2 regions of the Butyricicoccus porcorum genome follow, and region 2 is predicted to be linked to the other one. Evidence: a T-box and tRNA genes for the amino acid it is inferred to sense, from the RefSeq annotation. Region 2 holds a T-box; the other holds one or more tRNA genes.
What was found. A T-box is a leader RNA that pairs with one kind of tRNA and senses whether it is charged. The one in region 2 lies ahead of pheS (phenylalanine--tRNA ligase subunit alpha), so its partner is inferred to be a tRNA-Phe.

Region 1: it has a tRNA-Phe gene. The T-box ahead of pheS (phenylalanine--tRNA ligase subunit alpha) is inferred to sense a tRNA for this amino acid. The anticodon was not compared.

What each region holds. Positions count from the first base shown of each region.
Region 1 covers NZ_CP178353.1:1,677,402-1,682,163, reverse strand. The annotation lists partial or broken gene ACLM7Z_RS08295 (recombinase family protein) at 1-795, shown strand, start outside; tRNA gene ACLM7Z_RS08290 (tRNA-Cys) at 1,218-1,291, opposite strand; tRNA gene ACLM7Z_RS08285 (tRNA-Gly) at 1,295-1,370, opposite strand; tRNA gene ACLM7Z_RS08280 (tRNA-Phe) at 1,377-1,452, opposite strand; tRNA gene ACLM7Z_RS08275 (tRNA-Asp) at 1,583-1,659, opposite strand; tRNA gene ACLM7Z_RS08270 (tRNA-Val) at 1,663-1,738, opposite strand; gene hslO (Hsp33 family molecular chaperone HslO) at 1,863-2,762, opposite strand; gene ACLM7Z_RS08260 (class I SAM-dependent DNA methyltransferase) at 2,772-3,533, opposite strand; gene ACLM7Z_RS08255 (YerC/YecD family TrpR-related protein) at 3,526-3,828, opposite strand; gene gatB (Asp-tRNA(Asn)/Glu-tRNA(Gln) amidotransferase subunit GatB) at 3,999-4,762, opposite strand, start outside.
Region 2 covers NZ_CP178353.1:2,044,515-2,049,276, forward strand. The annotation lists gene pheT (phenylalanine--tRNA ligase subunit beta) at 1-412, opposite strand, end outside; gene pheS (phenylalanine--tRNA ligase subunit alpha) at 463-1,482, opposite strand; T-box leader at 1,544-1,767, opposite strand; T-box leader at 1,878-2,111, shown strand; gene ACLM7Z_RS10130 (valine--tRNA ligase) at 2,197-4,762, shown strand, end outside.

The DNA.
Region 1 (4,762 bases), 370 kb from region 2:
AAACTGGATCGTTTCAGCCGAGACCGATATGACCACGCATATTATCGGCGTGAGCTGCGCAATGCCAAAGTACAGCTCCGTTCCGTACTGGAAAATCTGGATGATTCACCTGAGTCCGTCGTTCTGGAATCCGTTTTAGAGGGATTTTCAGAATACTACTCCAAGAATCTTGCCCGTGAAACCCGAAAGGGACTTCGAGAGACTGCGCTGGAAGCACGATACACCGGCGGTAATGTTTTATACGGTTACTATGTTGGTGAAGATCAGAAATATCATATCAACGAAGAGGAAGCAGTCGTTGTCCGAAAGATTTTTGATTGCTGTGAATCGCAGTGCGGCTATGGAGGTTTGCTTGAAGAACTGCGGAACAAAGGCATCCATACCCGTCAGGGCAGAGTTTTTACAGCCAGTACATTTTATTACATCCTGAAGAACAGAAGATACACCGGTGATTACGTCTACTCCCCTGTTGGCAATCTGAAAGAACATCGCTCACAGCCGATTATCGTGGAAAACGCAATTCCTGCAATCGTTTCTAAACCACAGTGGGAAAAGGTTCAGGCGATTCTGCATAAACGTCAGACCAAGGGAATGGTAACAGCCCGTGAACCGTATCTTCTCTCCGGACTGCTGTTCTGCGGTGAATGCGGTTCTCCGATGTCCGGACATCGAAGCAGAAAGAAAAAGAATGGCGGAGAATATGTTTACTATTCATATGAGTGTCAGGCAAAGGTACGGAAGCACGCCTGCAAAAAACGGTGTGTACCTCGTGATGAGATCGAAACAAAAATTCTGGACTACGTAAAAATGCTCTTTTCACAGCAAAGTGTTGCATACATTCAGAACTATATCCAGACCCACGCCAATGAATTAAATCTGGATATTCTCACCCAGCAGGAGCAGCTTCGGAAATCTGCCGAGAAACTGGATCGAAAAATTGACAACACGATTGAGCTTCTGATTGACTCCCCGTCTGACCGTCTGCGTGAAAAGCTGGACGAGCTGGAAGCACAGCGCAGAAAAATTGATTATCAGATTGATGAGCTGAACACACACAAGATTGATTCAGATATGCTGAAGGATTATATTGTGGAGGTCCGCAGCCTTGAAAATATGTCTCGTCTGGAGCTTCAGCAGATTATCCGGAAAATCATAAAAAAAGTGACCATCTATGAAGATGGTCACTATGATGGTTTTTCGGTTTTCTACACCGAAAATGGAGGTGCCACCCAGAATCGAACTGGGGATCAAGGAGTTGCAGTCCACTGCCTTACCGCTTGGCTATGGCACCATATGGAGCGGATGACGAGGCTCGAACTCGCTACCTCCACCTTGGCAAGGTGGCGCTCTACCAAATGAGCTACATCCGCAAATTGTGGTGCCTCCGGGCGGAATCGAACCACCGACACGGGGATTTTCAGTCCCCTGCTCTACCAACTGAGCTACAGAGGCATATGCTTTCTTGTCAGACAACGTTTGTTATTATATCACTTTGTTGACCGATTGTCAAGCATTTTTTCTTCTTTTCAGAAGTTTTATCCCGATTCATCGTCCGAAGACGATGAATCGAAACAAATCTTGCTGGCGACCCAGAACGGGCTCGAACCGTCGACCTCTAGCGTGACAGGCTAGCGTTCTAACCAACTGAACTACTGGGCCAGATGGTGGAAGTTACAGGGCTCGAACCTGTGACCCTCTGCTTGTAAGGCAGATGCTCTCCCAGCTGAGCTAAACTTCCGTACCGTCCAGCGACTATTATAGTATACTCAACGGACGGCATTTTGTCAACAGTTTTTTTCAGTTTTTTGACTTTTTTCGAAAATGTTCTTTTTGGTGTCGAAATTGCGCAGAAATGGCGGAAATCAGCCGTTTTTCTGCTCTCTTGCAGTCGCCGCCGTGAGCAGGACATCGATATCTTCCCGCGTGAGGTTGTAGACCTTGTCGCAGAACTGGCAGGTGACCTCGATGCCGTCCTCCTCATCGCGCAGGCGCGTCAGCTCGTCCTTGCCGAGGCTGATAAGAGCACGCGTCACCTTGGCATGCGAGCAGCCGCAGCGGTAAGAAATCGGCACGCGCTCAAGTACCTCAATCTCAAAGCCATCCAGCACAGCGCGCGCAATGTCCTCCAGGCTCATGCCCTTCTCGAGCATAGTCGTGAAGGCGCCCGCCGCCGCAATGTTATGTTCCAGCCGCGTGATGTCCTCATCTGTCGCGCCCGGCATCAGCTGCACGATATAGCCGCCCGCCTGCTTGACGCTCTGGTCGGTGTCCACAAGCACACCAAGTGCCACAGCGGATGGAACCTGCTCACTCTCCGCGAAATACTTCGTGATGTCCTCGGCAATCTCACCGTTATGCAGCGCCGTGGTACCCGTAAACGGCTCACCTACGCCGATATCCTTGATGACCATCAGATAGCCGCGTCCGACGCCGCTGCCGACGTCCAGATGTCCATTCGGTTCGAGCGGCAGCTCTGCTGCCGGATTCTGCAAGTAACCGCGTACACAGCCATCACAGTCGCCGACAGCCGTAATCGTACCCAGCGGGCCGTTGCCCTTGATTTGCAGCGTCACAGAGCCGTTGTCATCCTTCAGCTCACGCCCCATCATGGACGCCGCGGACAGCGTGCGCCCGAGTGCCGCTGTCGCCAGCGGCAGGGTGCGGTGAATCTGGCGCGCGCGCTCGACCAGTTCAGTCGTGCGCACTGCAGTAAACTTGATCTCCGCATTGCGGCAGATCACGCGAATCAGTGTATCATTCATGCTTGTTCCTCATTTCAATGGTTTGCGCGCAATGAAAAAGATGCGCTCCTCATCCGCGCGCGGCGCGTCATCCGACAGTTCTCCGCGCAGCTCGATTTCTGCAAAGCCCGCCTGTTCCAGCATACCGCGCAGCATATCCGGCTCATAGATGCGCTCGACATGGTGCTCCTGATAGCGGTTCCACGCGCCGTCCTCATTCAGCTCAAAAATATCGAAATCATAGTGGCACAGAGCACCGTTTTCAATCACAGCCTGCCAGACACAGAATACATCCTCATCTTCGCGCACGAAGCTCTGTCCGTCGATGCGCTCGAGCTTTTTCCTCGTGTTGATATCAAAAATAAATACACCGCCCGGTTCCAAAAACAGATGCACGCGGCGGAATGCCTCGCGCAGAACATCCGGGTCGGTCACATAATTAACCGAATCCAGACAGCAGACACACGCGTCTATGCTGCCGTACAGGTCAAGCTGCTGCATCGGCTGGTGCAGCAGCAGGACAGGGGATTTGACATCCAATCCGCAGCAGTTCTCCTGCGCCATCATCAGCATATCCTCCGACTGGTCAGCACCAATCATGTCATATCCTCGCTGCGCGAGAATGCGCGTCAGCGAGCCGGTGCCGCAGGCGAGGTCGAGGATAATATTCGGCTTAACCTGCTTCTGTGCAAAAATCCGCTCAAAAAAATCCGCCCACCGTTCGTATGGTACGTCATCGGTGAAGCGGTCATAGTATTCCGAGAGCAATGCGTACTCTGAATATTCACTCATGCCTGCCGTTCCCCTTCATACGGTCGAGCGCCGTGCGATAGCCGTCCGAACCATAGGTCAAACACTTGTTAACACGGCTGATGGTCGCGGTCGATGCGCCGGTTTCGCGCGCAATATCACTGTAGATGCGCCCTTCGTCCAGCATCTGCGCAACCTGAAACCGCTGCTCCATGGCGCGCAGCTCACTGATTGTGCACAAATCCTCAAAAAAGTTGCTGCACTCGTCGATGTCCTTCAAATTCAGAATGGCCTGAAACAGATCATCCATAGATTTTCCTCTGAGCTTGCTGTTCATCAATTCTATGCCTCCGCCGGGAGTATTCTCCCGTCCCTTCGTTAATATCAGCTATATTGTAACACGTTAGTTCGTGAAAGTAAACATATAACCAATGGAAAGATAGGGACAGGCGCGCCGTTTCACAAAAACAGCACGCCTGTCCGGTTATCTGACGATACGTTTGGGTTTTACAGCTTCGCCAGTGTCTTGTTCAGGCACTGGTTAATCATCTTCGGGTTGCCCTTGCCCTTGGAGGCCTTCATGCACTGGCCAACCAGGAAGCCGACAACATTCTTCTTGCCGCCCTTGTAGTCTTCCACAGACTTCGGATTCGCAGCCAGAACCTCATCGACGAGCTTCTGAATGGCACCCTCGTCGGAGACCTGCTTCAGGCCGAGCTTTTCAACGATGGCATCGACCGAATCGTCCGTCTCAAACAGCTGGATCAGCACCTTCTTGCCTGCGTTGCCGGAGATGACATTCTTCTCAATCAGCTCGATCATATCAACCAGCTTGGCAGCCGTCAGCTTGGTATCCTTCAGCTCAATGCCCTTGTCGTTCAGGTACTTGGAAATATCGGACAGAATCCAGTTTGCAATCGTCTTGGAATCGACACGATTCATGCCAACACCCTCGTCGAGCAGACATGCCTTGTCAAACGCGTCGGAAATGATGCGCGCTTCCTTCGGCTGGAGGCCGATTTCCTCGATATAGCGCTTATAGCGCGACTGCGGCAGCTCCGGAATTTCCGACTTGATCTGTTCCATCCAGGCGTCGTCGATTTCCACTGCAACCAGATCCGGGTCCGGGAAGTAACGGTAATCCTGTGCATCCTCCTTGGAACGCATGACAAGGTTCTTGACCTTGGAGTCGTCCCAACGGCGGGTTTCCTGAATGATCTTGCCGCCGTCCTCGAGTACCTCAATCTGACGGTTTACCTCGTAGTCAATGG
Region 2 (4,762 bases):
GATCGCCGTACGGGATTTCGTTGAGCGTCAGCCCCAGTTCCTCATGGGAGCACATCATGCCGTTGGACGGTACACCGCGCAGTTTGCCCTTGGTGATCTTCACACCGCCCGGCAGCTGGGATTTGTGCAGGGCAACCGGTACAATGCTGCCGACATGTGCGTTCGGCGCACCGGTAACGATCTGAATCGGCTCTTCCTTGCCGACATCGACCATGCAGATGACCAGATGGTCGGAATCCGGGTGTGGTTCGTTGGACAGAATCTTACCCGTGACAACATTTTTGAATTCTTCGCCGAGGTAATCAATTTCCTCGACCTTCGAGCCGGACATCGTCATCTTATCCGCATATTCCTTGTTGGTGATGCCCGACATATCTACAAATTCGGAAAGCCAGCTCATTGGCAGCTTCATGATTTCATTCCTCCAGAGTTCAGTATAGTATCCGTTTGCGTGTTCTCAGCTTAAAACTGGTGCAGGAAGCGCACATCGTTTTCATAGAACATACGGATGTCGTTGATCTTGTAGCGGCTCATAACGATGCGCTCCAGACCGATGCCGAAGGCATAGCCGGAATACTCGTCCGGATCAATGCCGCAGACCTCGAGAACCTTCGGATGAACCATGCCGCAGCCGAGGATTTCAATCCAGCCCTCGCCCTTGCAGAGCGGACAGCCCTCGCCGTGGCACTGGAAGCACTGCATATCCATCTCTGCGGACGGCTCGGTGAACGGGAAGTGATGCGGGCGGAAACGGACAACGGTGTCCTCGCCGTACAGCTTCTTTGCGAACATTTCCAGAATGCCCTTCAGGTCGGACATGCGGATGCCCTTGTCGACAACCAGACCCTCGATCTGATGGAACAGGGGGGAATGCGTTGCATCGACAGCATCGGAGCGGAAGACGCGGCCGGGGGCAATGATGCGGATCGGCGGCTTCTTATGCTCCATCGTACGAATCTGAATTGGAGAGGTCTGCGTGCGCAGAACCACGTTGTCGGAAATATAGAAGGTGTCCTGTGTGTCGCGTGCCGGATGATCCTTCGGGATATTCAGCGCTTCAAAGTTATACCAGTCCTTCTCGACCTCCGGGCCTTCGCCGATGGAGAAGCCCATGCCGATGAAGATATCCTTGACCTCGTCGAGCACGGTGCTGATCGGGTGCTTGGTGCCGACGGTGACTTCCTCGCCCGGCATTGTAACGTCAATGGTCTCGCTCTTGAGCTTGGCCTCCAGTGCGATGGCCTCCAGACGCGCCTTGTTTTCTGCCAGACCAGCTTCAATGGATGCGCGAAGGTCGTTGACCAGCTGGCCGAACGCCGGGCGCTCTTCCGGAGCCAGATTGCGCATGTTCTTCATCAGCGCCGTGACCTCGCCCTTTTTGCCGAGGTACTTGACGCGAATGGCGTCGAGCTCACGGGCGTCCTTGCTGGCAGCCATCGCCTGTTCAGCAAGCTCCCGGATAGACTGTAATTTCTCCTTCATCTGTTAAAACAACTCCTTGCGAATTTTATTGCACAAAAAAACCTCCCGCCCCACTTGAGAAAACAGGGACGAAAGGCAAGGGAATGCTTCCGCGGTACCACCCGGATTCCGGCGCACAGCCGGCACTTGGGGATTGGTAACGGGAATCTCCCGCCGGTGCTTTTAGACACCGGAGCTCCCGGGCGAACTTCACCGTACCGTTTCGGCGGACAGCTTTCAGCCGATGGCTGTCCTTCTCTGGTGCCGCAGTGGGCGTCGGTTACTCTTCCCGTTCCTGGCTTTTTTCACGTTGCAATTGAATATACTACTATTTTATATCATATGAGCGTGCAAAAATCAAGTGTATTCTTGACAACAATACCGGAAGATACTATAATATACTGGTCTTAAATAAAAGAAAGGCGTTGAAGAAGAGGAGTACATTCCTGTACAGCCGGCAAAGAGAGGGAACGGTCGGTGTAAGTTCCTGCGGCAGGGGATGGAAGGTCGCTTCTGAGCCGAAGTACCCAAACCGGTTTTCGTTCCGGCGGTAGGTGCTTCCGATTTGCCCCCGTTACGCGGCACAAAGTGCGCACAGGTTTTCTGTGCGAATTTAGGTGGTACCACGGAGCTTTCCCTTCGTCCTGATGATTCCGGACGGAGGGTTTTCTTTTTTATTCCGGTACACCTGCCCTCAGATTTGAATGATATTCTTATAGGAAGGAGGCAATACTCGTGACCAACGAATTGCCAAAGACGTATGATCCCAGCGCCACGGAAGATAAGCTGTACAAAACGTGGGAAGAAAAGGGATATTTCAATGCCGAAGTAGACGAAACCAAAAAACCGTTTACCATTGTTATTCCGCCTCCGAATGTCACCGGTCAGCTGCACATGGGCCATGCATTCGATGAGACATTACAGGATATCCTCATCCGCACCAAGCGTATGCAGGGCTATTCCGCCCTGTGGATGCCGGGCACCGACCATGCGGGCATTGCAACCCAGATTAAGGTAGAGGAAAACCTGCGCAACGAGGAAGGGCTGACTCGTTATGATCTCGGCCGCGAAAAGTTCCTTGAGCGCGTCTGGGACTGGAAAAATCAGTACGGCAACCGCATCATTCAGCAGCTGAAAAAGCTCGGCTCGTCCTGCGACTGGCGCCGTGAACGCTTTACCATGGATGAGGGTTGCTCGAAGGCAGTCAAGGAAGTTTTTGTCAACCTGTATGACAAGGGCCTGATTTACAAGGGCAGCCGTATCATCAACTGGTGTCCGCACTGCGCAACTGCCCTGTCTGACGCAGAGGTAGAGTATGAAACCCAGCCGGGCAAGCTGTGGTATATCAAGTATGATATCAAGGATTCCGAGGAGAGCATCATTGTCGCAACTACCCGTCCGGAGACCTTTATGGGCGATACCGGTGTTGCGGTCAATCCGGACGACGAGCGCTATCAGCACCTGATTGGCAAGAAGGCAATCCTGCCAATTATCGGCCGTGAAATTCCGATTTTTGCCGATGATTATGTCGATAAGGAATTTGGTACCGGCTGCGTCAAAACGACGCCGTGCCATGACCCGAATGACTTTGAAATGGGACAGCGCCACAATCTGGAACAGATTCTGGTGTTCAATGAGGATGCGACTGTCAACGAAAACGGCGGTAAGTATCAGGGAATGGATCGTTACGAATGCCGCAAGGCAGTTCTGGCGGATCTGGAAGCCGAGGGACGTCTGGTCAAGATTGAGGATCACACGCACAACGTCGGCACCTGCTACCGCTGCGGCACGACGGTTGAGCCGATGACCTCCGCGCAGTGGTTCGTCAAGATGGCACCGCTTGCAAAGGAAGCGATCCGTGTCGTTGAAGACGGGGAGATTAAGTTTGTTCCGGAGCGCTTCAGCAAGACGTATATCCGCTGGATGGAAAATGTCCATGACTGGTGCATTTCCCGTCAGCTGTGGTGGGGTCACCGCATCCCGGCATATTACTGTGAGGACTGCGGCGAAATGGTTGTCGCCAAGGAAGATGTCACCGTATGCCCGAAGTGCGGCAGCACGCACATCCGTCAGGAGGAAGATGTACTGGATACCTGGTTCTCCTCTGCACTGTGGCCGTTCTCCACGCTTGGATGGCCGGAAAAGACCAAGGAACTGGAGTACTTCTATCCGACGGATACGCTGGTCACCGGCTATGATATCATCTTCTTCTGGGTTGCCCGCATGATTTTCTCCGGCATGGAGCACATGAAGCAGGTACCGTTTAAAACGGTATATATCCATGGCCTTGTCCGAGACGAGCAGGGCAGAAAGATGTCCAAGTCGCTCGGCAACGGCATTGACCCGCTGAAGGTCATCGACCAGTACGGTGCAGACGCACTGCGCTTCACGCTGGCAACCGGTAACTCGCCCGGAAATGACATGCGCTATTCCAAGGATCGTGTCGAGGCGAGCCGCAACTTCTGCAATAAGATCTGGAATGCATCCCGCTTTATCCAGATGAATCTGACCATCGATAAGGTAGCGTTGCCGAAGACGCTGACGATGGAGGACAAATGGATTCTGTCCAAGTACAATACGCTGGTTCAGGATGTCACGACCAACATTGACAAGTATGAGCTTGGCATTGCCGCACAGAAGCTGAATGATTTTATCTGGGATGTTTTCTGTGACTGGTATATTGAGATCGCAAAGACTCGCCTCCAGAACAAGGAGGACAAGGAGACCTGCGAGAATGTCCAGAATGTCCTGTGCTATGTCCTGTCCGGCTCGATGCAGCTGCTGCATCCGTTCATGCCGTTTATCACGGAGACCATCTGGCTTGCATTGCCGCATGAGGGCGAGACTGTCATGCTGTCCAAGTGGCCGACCTATTCGGAAGAGCTGCACTTCGAGGCAGAGGAAGCACAGATGGAAATCCTCATGGAGAGCATCCGTGCAATCCGCAACCGCCGCGCTGAAATGAATGTTCCGCCGTCCAAGAAGGCCCAGATTTACGTTGTCACCGAAAATGCAGAGCATCAGTCTGTATTTAAGGAAGGCGAAGCTTGTTTCCTCAAGCTGGCGTACTCCAGTGCGCTTAGCATTTCTGATACTGCACCGGCTGACGCGGCAAAGATGGTATCGGTTGTCACCGGCGATGTACAGATGTATATGCCGATGAATGAGCTGATCGACTTTGAGAAGGAAAAAGCACGTCTCAACAAGGAAAAGGCAAAGGCACAGAAGGATCTGTCCTTTATCGAGAAGAAGCTGGGCAATCCGGGATTCCTCAAGAAAGCGCCGGAGCAGGTTGTCGAGG